Regions from separate parts of the Bacillus altaicus genome, predicted to be linked through region 2. Evidence: riboswitches for the same ligand, from Rfam matches in the RefSeq annotation. Region 2 holds a riboswitch; each other region holds the start of a gene.
The links. A riboswitch is a leader RNA that binds a small molecule or an ion and turns the genes downstream of it on or off. The one in region 2 is predicted to bind S-adenosylmethionine.

Region 1 (4,921 bases), 2.6 Mb from region 2:
GTCTTGAATTAAATCATTGCTATTTTCGATGCCGACTGAAAAACGGAGAAGACGATTACACACACCGCGTGCTGTTCGAATATCTTCTGGAATATCGGCATGAGTTTGCGTTGCTGGATAAGTCATTAAACTTTCGACGCCGCCAAGACTTTCAGCAAATGTAATTAAGGATAAAGATTGTAAGAAAGGATTAATCCAAGTTTCATCTTGAAGGCGAAATGAAATCATACCACCTCTTCCTGGATAAAATACATCTGTCACACCATCTTCATCATTTAAATAAGCAACAATTGCATGAGCATTTTCTTCATGCTGTTTCATGCGGAGTGCTAAAGTTTTCATCCCTCGAATTAATAGCCATGAATCAAACGGGCTTAAGACAGCACCAGAGGCATTATGATAATGAGCAAGCTCCTCGCAAAGAGATTTCCCTTTCGCAACGACAAGTCCGCTTAGTACATCGTTATGTCCGCCTAAATATTTAGTTGCGCTATGAAGGACGATGTTTGCACCTTCTGTTAATGGTTGCTGTATATAAGGTGTATAGAACGTGTTATCTACAATAAGAAGTAGTCCGTGCCTTTTCGCTACACTTGCTACACTTACGATATCAGTTACTTGCATTAATGGATTAGTCGGTGTTTCTATGAAAATAGCCTTCGTTTGAGATGTGATTGCTTGCTCAATTTGTTTAATAGATTGTGTATCTACGTATCTACATCGAATATTCCACTTGTCTTCATGTTCGGAAAATAGACGATATGTTCCTCCGTATAAGTCTTCGGATACGATAAGCTCATCTCCGGAACGGAATAGTGAAAGGACAAGGAGAACAGCCGCCATTCCTGAACTACAGGCATACCCTTGTTCACCGCTTTCTAAGTCTGCAATTGCCTGTTCTAAAAGACCGCGAGTCGGATTTCCAGTTCTTGAATAGTCAAAGCCAGTAGATTTACCAATTCCTTCGTGACGATAAGCAGTTGAGAAATAAACAGGTGGATTAACAGTTCCTGTTGTAGCTTCGCTACGGTTCCCGATTTGTGCTAGTTTTGTTTCGATTGTTGACATGTGAAAATTCCCCCTTTTTAAAGTGAACGACTAAGTGAAAATAAAAAAAGCCTTCTAAGAAGAAGGCTTTCGGATTGAATAGAGTCTTCTTCTCATCTGTCAAATCTTTAACAATTTGCTGGAATTAGCACCTTATTAACGAATGAATGTTAATGGTTGCTGAGGCGTCATAGGGCCAGTCCCTCTACCTCTCTAGATAAGAATGTGCGTATGAAATTTTTATTATGTTTTTAACTTTACAACAAAAGATAATTGAATTGCAACTTTATTTTAAATAATTTTTATTTTTCCGCAAGTGTCATTGACTTTTATTTTAGTGCATGCTAAATTTATAAAAAATTAACAAACATTGTTAAAAGGGGAACGTATTTCCTTTTAGCTACATAAATAAAATAATAAAGACAAACTCTTATTGAGAGCGGTGGAGGGAAAGGCCCTGTGAAACCCAGCAACCTTCAAACTAAATGTTTGAAACGGTGCTAAAACCTGCAAAACGTGTGTTTTGCATAATAAGAGGAGGAACAATTATGTCCCCCTCTTCAAAGTGAAGAGGGGGTTTTTATATTGATAGAAATGAGGGAGATTCGTGAAATTACTAGATTTATTATCAAAAGGAATTGTAATAGGTGATGGTGCGGTTGGAACGTTATTACATTCACATGGTTTACAAAGTAGTTTTGAAGAATTGAATTTGTCTGATCCGGACTTAATTATATCGATCCATAAACAATATGTAGCTGCTGGAGCGGATGTTATTCAAACGAATACGTATGGTGCGAATGAAGCGAAACTCCGCATGTATGGTCTAGAAAATCAAGTTGTCCAAATTAATAAAGCGGCAGTGAATATTGCGAAAGCATCAGTAACAGAGCGGAATGCAATTTTAGGGACAATTGGAGGTATGAAACATATTGGTGCTGTTACAACGACTGATATAGAGCGAGAATTTATGTTACTTGAGCAGGCAGGTGCTTTACTAGAAGAACAGGTTGATGGATTACTATTAGAAACTTTTTATGATGAATTTGAATTATTGCATGCCGTTAAAGTATTGCGTAAACAAACGAATATTCCGATTGTTGCTCAGTTAGCGTTACATGAGGCAGGTACGACTCAAAATGGGAATGATGTCAATGAAGTATTAAAACAGCTTTTGGATTACGGTGCCAATGTTGTTGGATTGAACTGTCAACTAGGGCCACTTCATATGACGGAAGCTTTCAAGATGATATCGATTCCTCAAAATGGCTATTTATCAGCATATCCGAATGCAGGTCTCCCGAATTATGTGGAAGGGCGTTACGTATATGAGGGAAGTCCAGCGTATTTTGAAGAGATGACACCAAACTTTATTGAACAAGGTATTCGTTTATTAGGTGGTTGTTGTGGTACTACCCCGGAACATATTGAAGGAATGAAACGTGCTATCGCAAATGTTGCACCTGTAATAGCAAAGGAGACGATTCAAAGGCCTAAAGTGGTCCATACACAGGAGAAGCGTTCGAGAGCTCATGTCACTCTCGCAGAAAAGGCAAAGAAACAAACGACAGTTGTAGTGGAATTAGATCCACCGAAAACGTTAGACACGCAGCGATTTTTTGAAGGGGCAAGAGCACTGAAAAGGGCTGGAGCGGATGCTATTACCCTAGCAGATAATTCATTAGCATCTCCTCGCGTTTCGAATATGGCTATGGGTGCATTATTAACGAAGCATGATATTCCAGTATTGACGCACTTAACGTGTAGAGACCATAACGTCATTGGACTACAGTCTCACTTGCTTGGATTATCAGCATTAGGTATGGAGGAAGTGCTAGCTTTAACTGGTGATCCAGCGCGCGTTGGTGATTTTCCAGGTGCAACTTCTGTATATGATTTGTCATCTATAGAGCTAATTAAAATGATTAAAGAGATGAACGACGGTCGCTCTATTTTAGGGAAATCAATTGGTCCGGCAACAAGATTTTCTGTCGGAGGGGCATTCAATCCTCATGTAAGGCATTTAAAAGCAGCGGTAAAGCGAATGGAACGAAAAATTGATGCTGGAGCAGAATATTTCTTAACTCAGCCAATTTATGATGTAGCTTTAATTAAAGAAGTATATGAAGCGACAAAGCATTTGGAACAACCCATCTTTATTGGAATTATGCCGTTAGTAAGTAAGCGGAATGCAGATTTTCTTCATTTTGAAGTACCGGGTATTACGCTCCCTGAAGAGATAAGACAAAGAATGGATGGACATGAAACGAAAGAGGCTGCTATCGAGGAAGGAATTCGTATTTCACAAGAGTTGATTGATGCGGCAATGAAATATTTTAACGGTATTTATCTTATTACGCCGTTTTTAAAATATGAAATTACAGAACATCTCGTGAAATATGTGAGAGAAAAGCAAGAAGTGAAAGAGGGTATTAATTGATGAAACGAATAGAAGAGAGATTACAACATGAAATTTTAATATTAGATGGTGCAATGGGAACGATGATCCAGCAAGAAGACTTAACAGCGGAAGATTTTGGAGGAGAAGAATACGAAGGTTGTAATGAATATTTAGTAAAAACAAGACCGGATGTGATTTTAAATATTCATAAAGTCTACATTGAAGCTGGTGCAGATATTATTGAAACGAATACGTTTGGTGCAACAAATATTGTATTAAGTGATTATGCATTGTCTCATTTAGATGAAGAGTTAAACGAAAGGGCAGCGCTTTTGGCGAAGCGAGCAGTCAAAGAAAGTGGGAAAGAAGTATATGTTGCGGGAGCGATGGGACCAACGACGAAAGCGATTAGTGTTACAGGTGGTGTAACTTTTGAAGAGTTAATCGAAGCCTATACAAGGCAAGCGAGAGGACTATTAAGAGGAGAAGTTGATGTATTGCTCGTTGAGACGAGTCAAGATATGCGTAATGTGAAAGCTGCGTACCTTGGAATTCAAGCGGCGTTTGAAGAACTAAACAAAATAGTACCTATTATGATTTCTGGAACAATTGAACCGATGGGAACGACTTTAGCGGGTCAAACGATCGAAGCCTTTTATTTATCGGTAGAGCATATGAAGCCATTATCGGTTGGGTTAAACTGTGCTACTGGTCCAGAATTTATGAGGGAACATATGCGTTCTCTATCTGATTTATCGGAGTGTTATATTTCTTGTTATCCAAACGCTGGTCTTCCTGATGAAGATGGACATTATCACGAATCTCCGGCGTCACTTGCTGAAAAAGTAAAACGTTTTGCTGAAGAAGGATGGATTAATATTATTGGTGGTTGTTGTGGCACAACACCAGAACATATAAGTGCAATGAAATTGGCGCTTGCCTCGATTAATCCTCGTGAGCATCATGAAAGGGTTGGACATGGAATTAGTGGACTAGAAGCGTTGCAATATGATGATTCTATGAGGCCCCTATTTGTTGGAGAAAGGACGAACGTAATTGGATCGCGTAAGTTTAAAAGATTAGTAGCAGAAGGGAAATTTGAAGAGGCTGCTGAAGTGGCAAGAGCGCAAGTGAAGAAAAATGCTCATATTATTGATATTTGTATGGCAGACCCTGACCGTGATGAAATAGAAGATATGGAAAGATTCTTGGCAGAAGTTACGAAAGTGTTAAAAGTACCAATTATGATTGATTCAACAGATGAAAATGTTATGGCGAAAGCTCTTACTTATATTCAAGGAAAAGGTGTTATCAATTCTATTAATTTAGAGGATGGAGAAGAACGTTTTGAAAAAGTGACACCCCTTCTTCGGAAATACGGTGCTGCGATAGTTGTAGGGACAATTGATGAAGATGGTATGGCAGTTAGTGCAGAAAGAAAGATAGAGATTGCTAAAAGAAGCTATGAATTAC
Region 2 (4,921 bases):
TGCGTTTGCTGAGTTATAAATGTTAGAACTAATAGACATTTTAAATTTACGTGGTAAGTTAGAAAACTCTTCATTATGTTGGAAGTAATCGTATATTTCTTTAACAATGGATGTTGTATCAAATAGTTCATTCGCATCAATTCCAGCAAGTGGATTACCTGTAATATTACGCGTAATATCACCACATGCCCCTGCTGAAGATAAACCAACTCTCGCTAATCTTTTAAAAATATCTGGAATTTGCTGAATTTCTAACCAATGAAACTGAATCGCCTGTCTTGTCGTAATATCTAACACATCACGCCCATAATCTTCAGCGATGGAAGCTAGCACTTCTGCCTGTGCATTTGTAATAATCCCTGAAGGAATATTTACCCGCATCATAAAATAGCCAGCTTCTTTCGGTCTTTGCAAATACAATCCTGCCCATTTAAATGCGTCCCACTCTTCTTTCGGAATAGATTCGAATCCATTTTCTGCGTAGTATGGAATATCATTAAAGATTTCCAATCCATCTTTTTCTAATTTGTTTTTCTCAGTCTGATTTAATTTTTCATTATTAGCCCATACTTTTTCATAACTCATTTTTAATCCCCCTATATAAAACTACGCTCTTGTAAGTATTTCACGATTTGTTCTGCACATTCTTCAATAGAATACTTGTGCGTTTCTACAATTAATTCCGCTTGTTCTGGTTCCTCATACGGTGAATCAATTCCCGTAAACTCTTTAATATCACCTTTTCTCGCCTTTTTATAAAGTCCTTTCGGATCACGTTTCTCACACTCTTCAATCGGACACTTCACAAAGACTTCAATAAACTCATCTGCCGCTAATAGATCTCTAACTTGTTTTCTGTCTACTCGAAATGGTGAAATAAACGCTGTAAGGACAACAGTTCCTTGATCTACAAATAGCTTCGCCACTTCACCAATACGTCTTATATTTTCCATACGATCACTTTCAGAAAAACCTAAATCTTTATTTAAACCGTGGCGAATATTATCCCCATCTAGCACATAATTTCCGATATTCTTTTCAAACAGTTTACGAGCAACCGCATTCGCTACTGTAGATTTACCCGAAGCTGATAAACCAGTAAACCAAACTACAAAACTGTGATGCCCATTCTTCACTCTTCTCTCATCTTTTGAAACAGAAGCTGTATGCCAAGTAATATTCGTATCCATCTCATTCTCTCCCTATTCTGTTACTACTTCTTTTTTCAAACCTTTAATCAGCACTTCCACTACTTCTTTACGACTAAATGTACTCGGCGGAATCTCACCATTTCTTAACATTTCTCGTACTTTCGTACCTGAAAAGATGACACGGTCTTCTTTTCCATGCGGACACGTTTTCGTTGAAGCCATTGCTTCACATTTAGTGCAGTAAAAACTATGTTCAAAAAATAACGGCGTAATCCCTAACTCTTCTACTGTAAAATTCGTAAAGATTTCCTGCGCTTCATATGTTCCGTAATAGTCTCCTATCCCGGCATGATCACGCCCTACAATAAAGTGGGTGCAACCAAAGTTCTTTCTTACTAGTGCATGAAATATCGCTTCCCTTGGTCCTGCGTAACGCATTGCTGCAGGAAATACACCTAAAAAGACACGGTTTTTCGGATAATAGTTTTGAAGTAGTACTTCATAGCTTTCCATCCTTACATCAGCAGGAATATCATCTGACTTTGTTTCCCCAACAAGTGGATTTAAAAAGAGACCGTCTACAATTTCAAGAGCAGACTTTTGAATATATTCATGAGCACGATGTACCGGGTTTCTCGTTTGAAATCCGACTACTGTTTTCCAGCCACGTTTTTTAAATTCTTCTCTCGTTTCAATTGGATCTAAATGATAAGAAGGAAATGGATTATTCCCAAAACGTTTTGTAAGAATAATAGCTCCTCCAACGTAAACGTTTGGTCGCTCATATAATTTTTTTACTCCTGGATGAGCCTCATCCGTCGTTTTATATACAAGTAACGCTTCTTTTTCTTTATCAGGTACAAAAATATCTTCTATTTGAATAACACCACATACATTTCCATCGTTAACAAGTTTTACTTCTTCTCCAACTTTCAGTCCCTCTGCTACTTCTTCTGTTACCGGTAATGTAATTGGTATACTCCACACGCTACCATTTGCTAAACGAAGCGTTTCTACAACCGAATCATAATCTTTTTTTCCTAAAAAACCAGTAAGCGGACTATATCCCCCTGTCGCTAGCAGTTCTAAATCACTTAACGCAATGTTGTCTAATTTAATTTCTTTTTCAATTTGTGATACGTCGTATGTCTCATCTACACGGTTTATTAATTCGTTTATTGTAGTCATTTTCTATATCCCCTCTTAGCTTTATTTCAAGATTCATCTTATTGGTAATGAAGACCGCATTCAGTTTTCATTTTCCCGGCCCATCTACCATCTCTTGAATCACCATCGGCTCCTACAGGTAGCGTACATTTCTCACACCCAATACTTGGATATCCAACATCATGCAATGGGTTGTACGGCAAGTTATGTTTATATACATATCGCCACACTTCTTTCCACGTCCAATGGATAAGCGGACAAACTTTAATAGATTGAAAACGATGATCTTGATTTATAAACTTTGTATGCTTACGCGTTTCTGATTGTTCCCTTCTTAAACCCGATATCCACGCTTTTTCCGCTGCAAGTGATTTTTCTAACGGTAAAATCTTCCTGATCTTACAACAGAGATTCGGATTGCTTTCCCATAGTTTCTCACCATGCAACTTCGCTTGTTCATCAAGTGTAAGTTCCGGCTGTTTTTCTATAATATTTAATGAAGGAAATCGTTCTCGTACTTTTTGAATTAATTCATACGTTTCTTGAAAATGAACATTTGTATCCAAAAATACAACTTTAGCAGATGGATTTACTTGGTTTATAAGATGCAGTAAAACCATGCCTTCCACTCCGAAGCTACACGCGTATACAACTTCATCTTTATATTCTTTATAAGCCCAACTTAATACGGATAGCGCGCCTTTCGTTTCATCTTCTTCTGAAAATGAAACACGATTTTCTTCCCACTTTTCATACGTCAACATGTTTCTTCCCCCTGTAAAAGCAAAAAGACGGTTTTAACCTATTAAAATAGATTAAAACCGCCTCTAGTTTTTCTAGTCAGCGCTTTTCACTTTAAACGTACTTTTTCACTTTTTTCTAATTGAATTACTTTTCCATCTTGCACCACAATTGTAATTGAACCATATTTCATATCAGCAAGCATCGCTTGAATTTTCTCAGATACTTCATCAAAATGTTCCCGTACGCTCACGCAAACAGCCCCCCTTTTTATTCATAAAAAAAATCTTTCCCATTTCGAAAAGACTGTTCGGTAATATATTTTACCTTATCTTTCAAAATGGATTCCATTTTGCTGGATTTAGCACCTTGCTTTCTATAAGCAGGTTGCCGAGCTTCGTAGGGCCAGTTCCCTCAGCTTCTCTTGATAAGCTTTGTATTTGTATTTTATCACAATTCTGATTTTTTTCAATCCTAGTTTTCCGATATATTTTAATTATTTTATTTTATAAAAAAGGAATTGCCCATCCTGAACAACTCCTTTTTTCATTTTTAAACAAGTTCTTTAATACGTATGCGATCGTTCCCAATAATATTTTCATATGTTTCACGTTCTACAACAATTTGTGATGTTCCGCCTTTTGCAAAGACTACAGCCGGTCTACGAATACGATTATAATTATTAGCCATCGAGTACCCATATGCCCCTGTACAAGAAATCGCTAGTAAATCAGAAGAAGCAACTTTAGGAAGATTAATATCCCAAATCAGCATATCTCCACTTTCACAACATTTCCCAGCAATCGAAACAAGTTCCTCATTTTCATCATTCCCTCGATTCGCCAATATCGCCTCATAACGCGCTCCATATAGAGCCGGCCTTAAATTATCTGTCATCCCACCATCGACTGAAACATATTTTCTTATGCCTGGAATCTCTTTCACCGCTCCGACTGTATAAATTGTTGTTCCCGCATCCCCTACAATACTACGCCCTGGCTCAATCCATATTTCAGGAAGCGGATATTCACATAATGTAAACAGCTCTCTCACCTTACTTGTTACAGCGTGCACATACGTTTCAAGTGTTAACGGTGTATCAGACTCCGTATAACGTATACCGAAACCTCCGCCGACATTTAATACTTTCACCACATAGTTTGTTCGCTCTCTCACTTCTTCTAAAAATTGACGTAGTACTTCAATTGCTCGAACAAAACCAGCCGTTTCAAATATTTGCGATCCGATGTGCGAGTGAATTCCTAGCACATTATAACTTGATTTTTGCAAAGCTAGCTCAATTGCTTGCATCGCTTGACCATTTGAAACACCAAACCCAAATTTCGAATCCTCTTGACCTGTTGTTATATATTCGTGTGTATGTGCCTCTACTCCAGGCGTTACACGGATTAATATGTTCACAAATTTCCCATGTTGCACTGCTAAATCATGTAAAATTTCTAATTCTAAGAAATTATCTACCACAAAACAACCAATATTCGCCTGAAGAGCCATAATCATTTCTTCTTCTGTTTTATTATTTCCGTGAAAATGAATGCGCGATGCCGGAAATCCTGCTTGAAGTGCAGTATATAATTCTCCTCCAGAGACAACGTCTAAAGACATATTTTCTTCACGAGCTACTCGGCACATCTCCATGCACAAGAACGCCTTGCTAGCATATGCTACTTGATAAGAGAAACCACTTTCTTTAAAAGCACGATGAAACGCACGACATTTCCCTTGAATTGACTCTTCATCGTATACATAAAGTGGTGTTCCGTATTGTTTTGCTAGTTGCGTCGTATCGCACCCTCCAATTTCTAAGTGTCCTTGCCCATTGATTCGGCTTGTGCCGTGTA
Region 3 (4,921 bases), 1.6 Mb from region 2:
ATTTCTCATTTGGCATGCCGGTCTCTCTGCTTCTATCCCTCTTACATTAGCAACAGGCGGCGAAACGTTAATCAAAACGACAGCTGGAAGTATTAAAGAAGCGATTCCAATAACAGAAACGTTATTCTCACCATACGCTCTCGTTCCAGTTCTTATCTTTCTCGTTACGATGCCTCTTATTAACCGAGCAATGCATCCAGATGAAAAACATACAATTACTGTAGACCCTAGCGTGTTCCATGAAGAGGCTGCCGCTCAAGAAGTAGAGCAAAAAACATTCGCTGAAAAAATGGAAAATAGTATGTTTATTACACTTTGCATCGGATTATTAGGTCTTATTTATATTTTTAACTATTTTAGTACGAAAGGCTTTAACCTTACACTTGATATCGTTATTTTTATGTTATTAATTGCCGGTCTTATTTTCCACCGTACTCCGATTCAATATATTCGCGCTTTCTCTGACTCAACTAAGAGTGCTTCAGGCATTTTACTTCAGTTTCCGTTCTATGCTGGAATTATGGGGATGATGATTGGAGTAAATAGTGAAGGGCTTTCGCTTGGAGGAGCTATTTCTACTTTCTTTATTAGTATTTCAAATGAAACCACATTCCCGCTCTTTACATTTTTAAGTGCTGGCATTGTAAATATTTTCGTTCCATCTGGAGGCGGTCAATGGGCAGTGCAAGCACCAATTATGATTCCAGCTGGCGCTGAACTTGGTGTACCTGCTGCGAAAACAGCGATGGCAATTGCATGGGGCGATGCTTGGACAAATTTAATTCAACCTTTCTGGGCACTACCCGCATTAGCGATAGCTGGTTTAAGCGCTCGTGATATTATGGGATTTTGTGTTGTTAACTTACTATATGCAGGATTTATCATTAGTCTATGTTTCTTATTTATTTAAACGAAAAGCTAGTTTTATACTAGCTTTTTTATATAATAAATCATTCGTTATCTATACAGCTTATTACCTTTCTCCACTCTATCTCGGCATGATTTAATGCTTCATATGTAAACAAATCTTCACACACTTTTTCAATCATATGAGGATTGTTCTTAAGGAAATTCCACTGCAATACTTTAGGAAGAAAATATGTTTCATATTCTTTACTTCCCCTAATCACCTCATCAACTTCTCTTTCACAAATCCCTCTTATTAAATAATCATTTCTTAATTGTATTTGAATTTGTTTTAACGTTTCACTACACTTCTTCAATTGGACTAAACACTTAATATACGTACGAAAAAGTTCGTCATCATAATTGCAACACTTTATAATACGATCGATTTCATTCATAATGTACGAGCCTTTTCTTCTATTTGTAATAGCCATTTTTCACGCTTCTCTAGTTTACTCGTTTTCACAGATTGAAAAACTGACCGTTTTATATCGCGAATACCACAAAAACGTAAAACCCCTCGTTTCATCATAATCCAATCTGCTGATCGATATAATAGGGCCACGTACCATAACGGTGAGTCTAACGTATTAATAACCCACGCCTTCTTTCCTTTCAATAAGCCTTTCGGTAATGATCCCTCATATTTATAAGCAAATCCAGCTACAAAAATACGATCGATAAATCCTTTTAAAATAGCAGGCATGCCCCACCACCATATCGGATATATGAAAAGAAGAATATCCGCCTTCTGCACTAATTCTCTATATCGCTCCGTCTCTTCTTCATGTAATAAATCACGTCTTTTTTTCTCTTCATTAAATACAAGCACTGGATCAAATTGTTCTCTATACAAATCAAGTATTGTAACAGAATGATTTGTTTCCCCAAGTCCTTTTTGCACATGCTCTAAAATCGCCCCGTTTAAGCTTGAAGGATTAGGATGAGCGTATATAATTAGTACGTTCACTACAAAACAACTCCTTCTTTAGTTAAAGTTTCCCCTTCTTTAACATCTTCTCTACAATTCGCACATTTTTCGAACTTTGTAACAAACGATTTAATACTGTTAGTAACTCTTCTTTTTCTAAACCGTTCAGTTTCTCTTTAACCGTACTCTCACCAGCACCTTGAATATCATACACAACTGCCGCCATATGTTTACAATAATTTTCATAAGGACACTCGCAGCTACTTTCTGTAAAATCTTCAAGATCAATAATCACTTCATAGTTTCCTGCATTTCCAGTAACGAAAGCAAATACTTTCTTGTCGTGTATTTCAACATCTTCTACATGTCCCTCTTCATAATATTCATATCCTCTATCTATAATGTACTTTGGAATCGATTTCGTTATATCTTTTAATAAGTACGCATACATCACAACACCTCTTCCTTTAATTCCCTTTTGACTTCCAAAATACTGCATGTTATTCTAATAACTGTCAAGTAGCGAGTCTACGTGACAAAACGACTGACACCTATTCGGCGAAGGTGTCTCTTTTCATTTGCAGCCGATATGAAGTGCCTCTTTCAGGCACATTCAATCTTTGACACTACACACTCAACACCCATTCCCTTGTATCAGGCTGCTTTAGCAGTCTTTTACTCTACATACTTCGTTATTTCAAGACAAAAAGAGAGCCTAGCTCCCTTTTCCCGCTTTATAAAATACCCCTTTTTCAGCATAGCGATATTCATCATCAGCTAAAGTAATTTTCCCATCCAGTTTGAGTTCATCTAATAGTCTTGATAAATAAAATTGATGTAACATTTTTTTAGTGAATTTTCCTTCATGATGCGAAACGATATGTTCTTGAATATCTAACAATGATATTGGCTTATCTTGCTCTATCATATATTCATAAACTGTACTACGCAGTTTTACGTATTTTTCGAGTGTCACAGTACTTCGCAACCCCTTTCTTCTTATTATATGTTTTCGTAATCGGTTTTTTTGCAACAAAAAAACCTCTCCGATAAGAAGAAGTTACGTATATCTTCGTCTTATCTCCCAGAACAAATATGTTCTGCTGGAATTAGCACCTGCATCGCGGTTGCTGGGTTTCATCGGGCCAGTCCCTCCACCTCTCTGGATAAGAAAATATTCACTTTAAATTTAACTATACGTAATTTTATTATAATTGTCAAATAAATATAAAAATTATATTTTCTTCTTTATTGTTCATACTACAAAAAGATGTACAAAAGGAGGCTACTACGTTGAAAAAGAATGCTCGTGGATACGTACAAGATTCTTTTCAATCATTACAAGAAGCGAAACATTGTTTAGAAGATGCATTACAAACTGTTGAAGAAGATTTTAATCGTGCACGTATTGAACAATCCCTTTACGCTGTAGAACAAGCATTACAAAGATGCGATTATACCGTTCATATTTTAGAACAAGAATGAAAACTTCCCATCAAAAGATGGGAAGTTTTTCTAAATGGCATACTTCATCATTATTACCGTTATTATTAAAAAATATACAGAATTAACAATTTCTAAAATCCCTACTTTTAATATAGAAATCTTTTTGCCATACAACATAATGGCCCGAATTACACTTGGTACAAATATGAGTGAACACCATGGATTTATAGCAAATACAATTACCGTCAATACAATATGATATCCCCAACATATAAAACGATACTTCGAATTGTTTTTTTCACGAATCATCGTTTTCACATAAAACGTACTTCCTAAAAAATATAGAAATGAAATAAGCGCAATGAATAATGCTGTTCTATCAATAAATTTCATTGAGAAATAATAACTTATTAAACCACCCATACAGAACACTATAATCGCGCAAATGTCATTTAGTAATGCTCGTTCATTTTTTTGACGAGCGTAATACATATTTACAATAAACAATGGAATCATTAATACTGCGAATAAAAGAATTCGCCATTCATATAATAAAGAAATCATCCCAAATACGAATGCAATGCTAAAATAAACAATTGCAGCGTGTAGAAATTCTTTTTTTCGTCTTTGCCTTATGTACATAAGAAATGGATAAGTAGCTAGATAGATAAAGAACCAGGCTAAAAACAGTGGAATATGATAAAAAGTAGGTTTACCAAGTAATACACTTAATAGAAATGGTATGACAAGCATCGCCCATGCTCCATGTTGCTTCGGAATAACTAACGTCATTAACTATACACCTCCCTCTTGAAAATAGTTCTCACCTACTATTATACAAATAATTTCATATAATAACGGATATATATTGAATCTATTTTTTGACAATAAAAAATGCTCCTTACAATATGTAAGAAGCATGAAAGAGGCAAACGAATATGTAAGTCGCGACCCTACCTTATATGAGTATGCTTTTCTATGTCACGTTATGCTCATCTAATATACCGTATTTCTTTTTAAATCTTGTGAGGATCGTAATCCATGACGTGCTAAATAACAGAAGGAAAATAACATTCGATATCGCGTGACTAAGATCGAATGAAAAACTTGCGACATAGTAAGCAATAACTGTTTCCCACGTTGCTTCCTGTATAAAGCCAAGAAGTCCCCAAAAGTTCATAATCCAGCCAAATAGAAATCCAACGACAAATCCATATATGAGTCGTCCCCATAGTTTTTTCATCAAAAATGTATTTCGGAGTAATCCTGCTATAAACCCGATCATGCCCCAAGAGAACATTTGCCACGGAGTCCACGGACCTTGTCCTAAAAAAATGTTAGATACAATAGCCGCCGTTGCCCCAATCATAAAGCCAGTTTCACTCCCAAAAACAATTGCAGAAACGATAATGACAAAAGAAGTCGGTTGTACACTCGGTAAAATAGAAAATGGTACCCGGCTAACCGCTGCAATCGCCGCTAACACAGCAACGATAACAATTTCACGTGAAACAAACGCCTTCCTTTCAAAACGGACATAGAAAGGTAACATAATGATAGCTAATAAAAACAAACTACTTACCATGTAATACCCGTCCATAATAAGAGTCGTAAAGAGTAGTGTACATATTACAACGG
Region 4 (4,921 bases), 1.8 Mb from region 2:
CTCGTATTCGACGAATTTTAAGAAGTCTTCAAAGTAGCGGGCGTGTGATGCTTGGTGTATTTTTAGTTCGCCAGGCTCCACCATACCTTCTTCAGGCATGTATGGGTATTGGATAGATTTCATATTCTTTGTTGTGATGGCCATTTCAACGTTACGAATAAGTGTTGATTCATCAGAAATGGAAGCAACCTTTGGTTCGAAGTCACATTTCATTACGAATACGAATGGATCATCAAAGTATTTGCGTAGTTTTGCTTGAGCGATTAAAAATACACCACCACGTACAGCGCTTGTGTCAAGGTATGTATAAACGAGAGGTTCGCTCATGTCTTTGAAGTTTTCTTTTGTTTCTGCAAAACGAATACGATTAAATAAGTTGTAATGAGGGTTTGAATCGAGTTCGTGCCCTTCTTCTACAATAAAGCGACCAATCTTTGTTGGGGCTTGTTCTGTTTTTGCGTGACGTTCTACTTTTCGCTTTGAAATTTTTAATAATTCACCATTCAAAAATTCTTTTAAAGAGCTATCTTCATACTCTTCAGCGTCTAATGTTTGAAAATGTTTATAGCGTTTATCAACTGCTTCACCTTTACCTTCTACTTGTACTACATAAAAGGAAAGAAAATTTATTTCAAAATCCATATTTATCACCTTGTTTCATTTCATTAACTCTTATCAGTATAGAGATGGAAAAAACTTTCGTCAATTTATATAAGGAAGGGGGAGTCCCTTCCTTATATATTTGTTATTTTCGAAATTAAAATCCGTCTTCTAATGCTGAAAATGGAATGTTTAGTCTATTTTCTACTGTACGTAAACGCTGATTTAAGCGGTTTAATCTACGCGTATGACGCTCAACTGTGTTTTCTAGTTGACGTACTCTTTGCTCAAGCTCATTTACTCGTCTTTCTAGTTGACGGTTTCCAGTGCCAGGGAAAGAGATTGGAAGTTGAAATTGGCGATTTGGATCATATGGATTAATTTGCTCTGCTTGATCTATATATTGTTGGTATTGTGCTTGTAAATCATACTGAGGTTGGTAACCATATTGGTTATATGGATCATAAGGATTGTAGGGATACATAAAAACTCCTCCATTTCTTAAAGGTGGGTTGAATTCATCATAATGTATGTGTGAAAGCGGAGTAGTGGCACGGCAAATACCTATATACGCTGAAGTGAATGATTGTTTTTACCTATAAAAGCTCGGTTTAAGTTGTTTAATAAGGATCACATATGAGAAATCGGTATTACGGTTTTTGAAATATGCAGGTGAGTAGAGAGGTGAAATGAAGGAGTTTTACATTTGTATTTCATCTGTTTAATGGTATATACTGGATAGAGATAGGTTACATAAAAGTTACAATCTTATCAAACTCGAAAATTTATATAAATATGTATAGACATTTACAAAAGAAAAGAGTAATTTAAATAGAGTAAAAAACAACTTGTAACATTTTCTAAATATATTGTAAAATGATTGTAACAAAACATACATAAAAATGAAATAATGTTGGGGAAAAGGAGAGAGTATATTGTTCCGAAAAATAAAGGGTATATTAGTAGGGGTGCTATGTGTAGCTGTAGTAAGTGGTTGTGGTACAAAAGTAAGTGATGTGGCATTAGTAAGTGATTTTGGTGGGAACGTTGTAGAGGCTAAGGCTGATGTACAGGATTCAATTAGCTTAGTGGATGGGCGTACTGGTACTGAAGTGAAAAAAATAGACTTATCGAGTTTAGGTTATTTTGAAGATGAGGCGAAATTCAAAAAATCGGTAACGAAGGTTGCAGGTGAAGTCGGGAAAAGCGTTGATAAAAAGATGGTCCCTTCACGTATAGCGCCTGATGGATCATGGCAAGAAGGAAAGCCTTCTTATGAATTAATGGAAAAAGAATTAGTAGACAAATTATTAAATGTAGGTATGTGGGATTCTTCTTATCAGTTACCAATTGTTGAGAAAAAGCCTACCGCAACATTAAGTGATGCGCAAGGAAGTGGCACGGTAATTGGTAGATATGAAACGAATTTAGGTGGCTCAGCAGGTGGCCGTATTGAAAATATTCGTTTGTCAGCAGCGAGCATAAATGGGGTTGTATTAGCAAAAGGAGACAGTTTCTCTTTTAATGCATTAATCGGTGATACAACGCCAGATAAAGGATATCAATTAGGTAAAGAAATTGTAGATGGTAAATTAGTAGATGGTTATGGTGGTGGCGTTTGTCAAACATCATCAACTCTATACAATGCAGCAGATCAAGCTGGTTTAAAAATGGTAGAGAGAACTACACATTCTAAAACAGTCGGTTATGTCCCGCAGGGAAGAGATGCTACAATTGCGTATCCATATTTAGACTTAGTATTTGAAAACACGAATGATGCTCCTGTTAAGCTTTATATGGGTATACAAGGTGGAAAGTTAGTTGCTGAAGTACATAAGATGAAATAAATATGTAGTTAAAGGATAATAAAGTAAAAGATTTATAGTTTCTATAATTGAAGCCATCTCTTCTGAATTTTAGAGGAGATGGCTTTTTATGTACAGTTTATTAAGAATAGTAAATGGATGTATTACTAGTATGTCCGAAAAAGAGCGGGATTTAATTCTTAGTTTTCCTATTGACATTGTTTTAATTTGGCTGTATTCTTCATAATAACAACTAAATAAATGGAAAAATTTATTAGTTTTCTTATCAAGAGAGATGGAGGGACTGGCCCGGTGAAATCTCAGCAACAGGCTAAAAAAGCACTGTGCTAATTCCAGCAAACGTAAAAGGCGTTTGGAAGATGAAGGGAAATGGATTAACATTCAACTCTTCTTATATGTGTAAGAAGAGTTTTTTGTTTAGAGAGGGGGGATAGGGTGAAATTTGATGTAACGTATTTTTTAGAAAGTTTTCCGCAATTATTTAAATATGTATACATAACTTTAGGGATTACTGTTGTTTCAATGATTATTTCTTTCGTTATAGGAGTGGGCTTGGCGATCATTACAAAAAATAAAACGAAATTTTTATATCCAATTGTCAGGGTGTATATTTCTTTCTTTAGAGGAACGCCATTATTAGTTCAATTGTTTGTGTTGTATTTCGGATTGCCGCAAATTTTCCCAACTTTTACAGTGCTTACAGCTATGCAAGCAACTTTAATTGGCCTCAGTTTAAATAATGCTGCTTATTTGTCAGAAATCATTCGAGGTTCATTAAATGCTGTAGAAACTGGGCAAATGGATGCTTGTTTATCAGTTGGAATGACAAAAGCACAAGCGATGCGACAAATTATCTTTCCGCAGGCTATTCGTGTAGCAGTGCCGTCACTTGGAAATAATTTTGTTGGATTGTTAAAAGAATCTTCGTTATCTTTTGCACTTGGAGTGGCTGAAATATTAGCACAAGCGAAAATGCTAGCTGCGCAATCGTATCGTTATATGGAAAGTTATTTAGCGGTAGCGATTGTGTATTGGATTATTACAATCGTAATTAACTGGGGACAGAAAAAGTTGGAGAAGAAACTTGATGCACCGTATTTATAAGAGAAATGAGGTGATATATGTGATTGAGCTAAAAGATTTGTATAAATCTTACAAACATAATGAAGTGCTGAAAGGAATCTCACTTACTGTCAAAAAAGGGGAAGTGGTAGTAATTATTGGACCTTCTGGTTCAGGGAAATCGACATTACTACGATGTTTAAATTTATTAGAACAACCGGATGATGGCAGTATTAGAATTGAAGATTTAGAGATTCATACGAAAAAACTTTATCAAAAAGAAATAATAAAATTACGCAAAAAAACAGCAATGGTTTTTCAAAATTATAATTTATTTAAAAATAAAACAGCATTGCAAAATATTACAACGCCATTAACGGTTGTGCAGAAAAAGAGTGACGAAGAGGCAAAGAGAATAGCGAGAGAAATATTAAAACAAGTAGGCTTAGCTGATAAAGAAAAATTTTATCCGACAATGTTATCAGGGGGGCAACAGCAAAGGATAGGGATTGCTAGGGCAATGGCTTTAAATCCAGCTGTATTATTGTTTGATGAACCGACTTCAGCGCTTGATCCAGAATTAGTTAATGAGGTATTGCTAGTTATTAAGGATTTGGCAAGACAGCATATAACGATGGTTATTGTTACACATGAAATGCATTTTGCAAAAGAGGTGGCGGATCGCATTATATTTATGGCTGATGGAATTATCGTAGAGCAGGGAAAACCAGAAGAGATTTTCCAAAACCCACAAAATGAACGTACGAAAAAGTTTTTAAGGCAATTAAATGCTTCTGAAGAAGGCAATCATTTCGTTATTTAGGAGGAAGAGTTATGAGAAAATCGTCATTATTACTAACATTAGCATTAACACTATCAGTGGGGGCTTTGTCTGCATGTGGTTCTAATGCAGCAAGTAAAAAGACAGATGAAAAAGTAGTGAAAGTTGGGACTTCTGCAGGTCGTAGCCCATTTATATTTAAAGAGGGTGAGAAAGTAAAAGGTTTTGATGCTGAAATTATTGAAGCGGCTGCTAAAAAAGCTGGATATAAAGTAGAATGGAATGTTTCTGATTTTGAAGGATTATTCGGTTTATTAGATTCAGGCCGTATTGATACGATTGCAAATGAACTATCCGTTTCTCCGGAAAGAAAAAAGAAATATGATTTTTCGATCCCATATGTGTATTCAGGTTCTGTTTTTGCGGTGAAGAAAAATAATAATACAATTAAATCGCTAGAGGATCTAAAAGGAAAGACTGTAGGTGTTGGACTTGGTACAGCAGGAGAGCAAGAGTTAAAAGCTTTAAATAAAAATAATGCTTTTACGATTAAAACGTACTCAGAGGATCCGACAGCGGAATTGAATGAAGTAGGATTTGGACGCGTCGATGCTTATTATAATGATAAAGTTCAAGTGGAAACAACAATAAC

Region 1: linked by a shared signal. The riboswitch ahead of ACE38F_RS07670 (bifunctional homocysteine S-methyltransferase/methylenetetrahydrofolate reductase) and the one ahead of ACE38F_RS20810 (YezD family protein) in region 2 are both predicted to bind S-adenosylmethionine.
Region 3: linked by a shared signal. The riboswitch ahead of ACE38F_RS12520 (hypothetical protein) and the one ahead of ACE38F_RS20810 (YezD family protein) in region 2 are both predicted to bind S-adenosylmethionine.
Region 4: linked by a shared signal. The riboswitch ahead of ACE38F_RS11550 (amino acid ABC transporter permease) and the one ahead of ACE38F_RS20810 (YezD family protein) in region 2 are both predicted to bind S-adenosylmethionine.

Annotation. Positions count from the first base shown of each region.
Region 1 covers NZ_CM143394.1:1,462,851-1,467,771, forward strand. The annotation lists gene metI (cystathionine gamma-synthase/O-acetylhomoserine thiolyase) at 1-1,068, opposite strand, end outside; SAM riboswitch class I at 1,158-1,271, opposite strand; SAM riboswitch class I at 1,475-1,584, shown strand; gene ACE38F_RS07670 (bifunctional homocysteine S-methyltransferase/methylenetetrahydrofolate reductase) at 1,655-3,487, shown strand; gene metH (methionine synthase) at 3,487-4,921, shown strand, end outside.
Region 2 covers NZ_CM143394.1:4,027,698-4,032,618, forward strand. The annotation lists gene ACE38F_RS20790 (nitrite/sulfite reductase) at 1-585, opposite strand, end outside; gene cysC (adenylyl-sulfate kinase) at 597-1,190, opposite strand; gene sat (sulfate adenylyltransferase) at 1,203-2,339, opposite strand; gene ACE38F_RS20805 (phosphoadenylyl-sulfate reductase) at 2,378-3,082, opposite strand; gene ACE38F_RS20810 (YezD family protein) at 3,169-3,312, opposite strand; SAM riboswitch class I at 3,385-3,493, opposite strand; gene lysA (diaminopimelate decarboxylase) at 3,612-4,921, opposite strand, start outside.
Region 3 covers NZ_CM143394.1:2,395,491-2,400,411, reverse strand. The annotation lists gene ACE38F_RS12540 (short-chain fatty acid transporter) at 1-910, shown strand, start outside; gene ACE38F_RS12535 (group-specific protein) at 951-1,304, opposite strand; gene ACE38F_RS12530 (NAD(P)H-dependent oxidoreductase) at 1,301-1,876, opposite strand; gene ACE38F_RS12525 (SWIM zinc finger family protein) at 1,899-2,288, opposite strand; gene ACE38F_RS12520 (hypothetical protein) at 2,553-2,873, opposite strand; SAM riboswitch class I at 2,912-3,010, opposite strand; gene ACE38F_RS12515 (hypothetical protein) at 3,131-3,322, shown strand; gene ACE38F_RS12510 (YwiC-like family protein) at 3,353-4,075, opposite strand; gene ACE38F_RS12505 (ECF transporter S component) at 4,260-4,921, opposite strand, start outside.
Region 4 covers NZ_CM143394.1:2,203,682-2,208,602, forward strand. The annotation lists gene ACE38F_RS11535 (DUF3900 domain-containing protein) at 1-642, opposite strand, end outside; gene ACE38F_RS11540 (hypothetical protein) at 758-1,084, opposite strand; gene ACE38F_RS11545 (VanW family protein) at 1,536-2,447, shown strand; SAM riboswitch class I at 2,686-2,792, shown strand; gene ACE38F_RS11550 (amino acid ABC transporter permease) at 2,862-3,530, shown strand; gene ACE38F_RS11555 (amino acid ABC transporter ATP-binding protein) at 3,550-4,311, shown strand; gene ACE38F_RS11560 (amino acid ABC transporter substrate-binding protein) at 4,323-4,921, shown strand, end outside.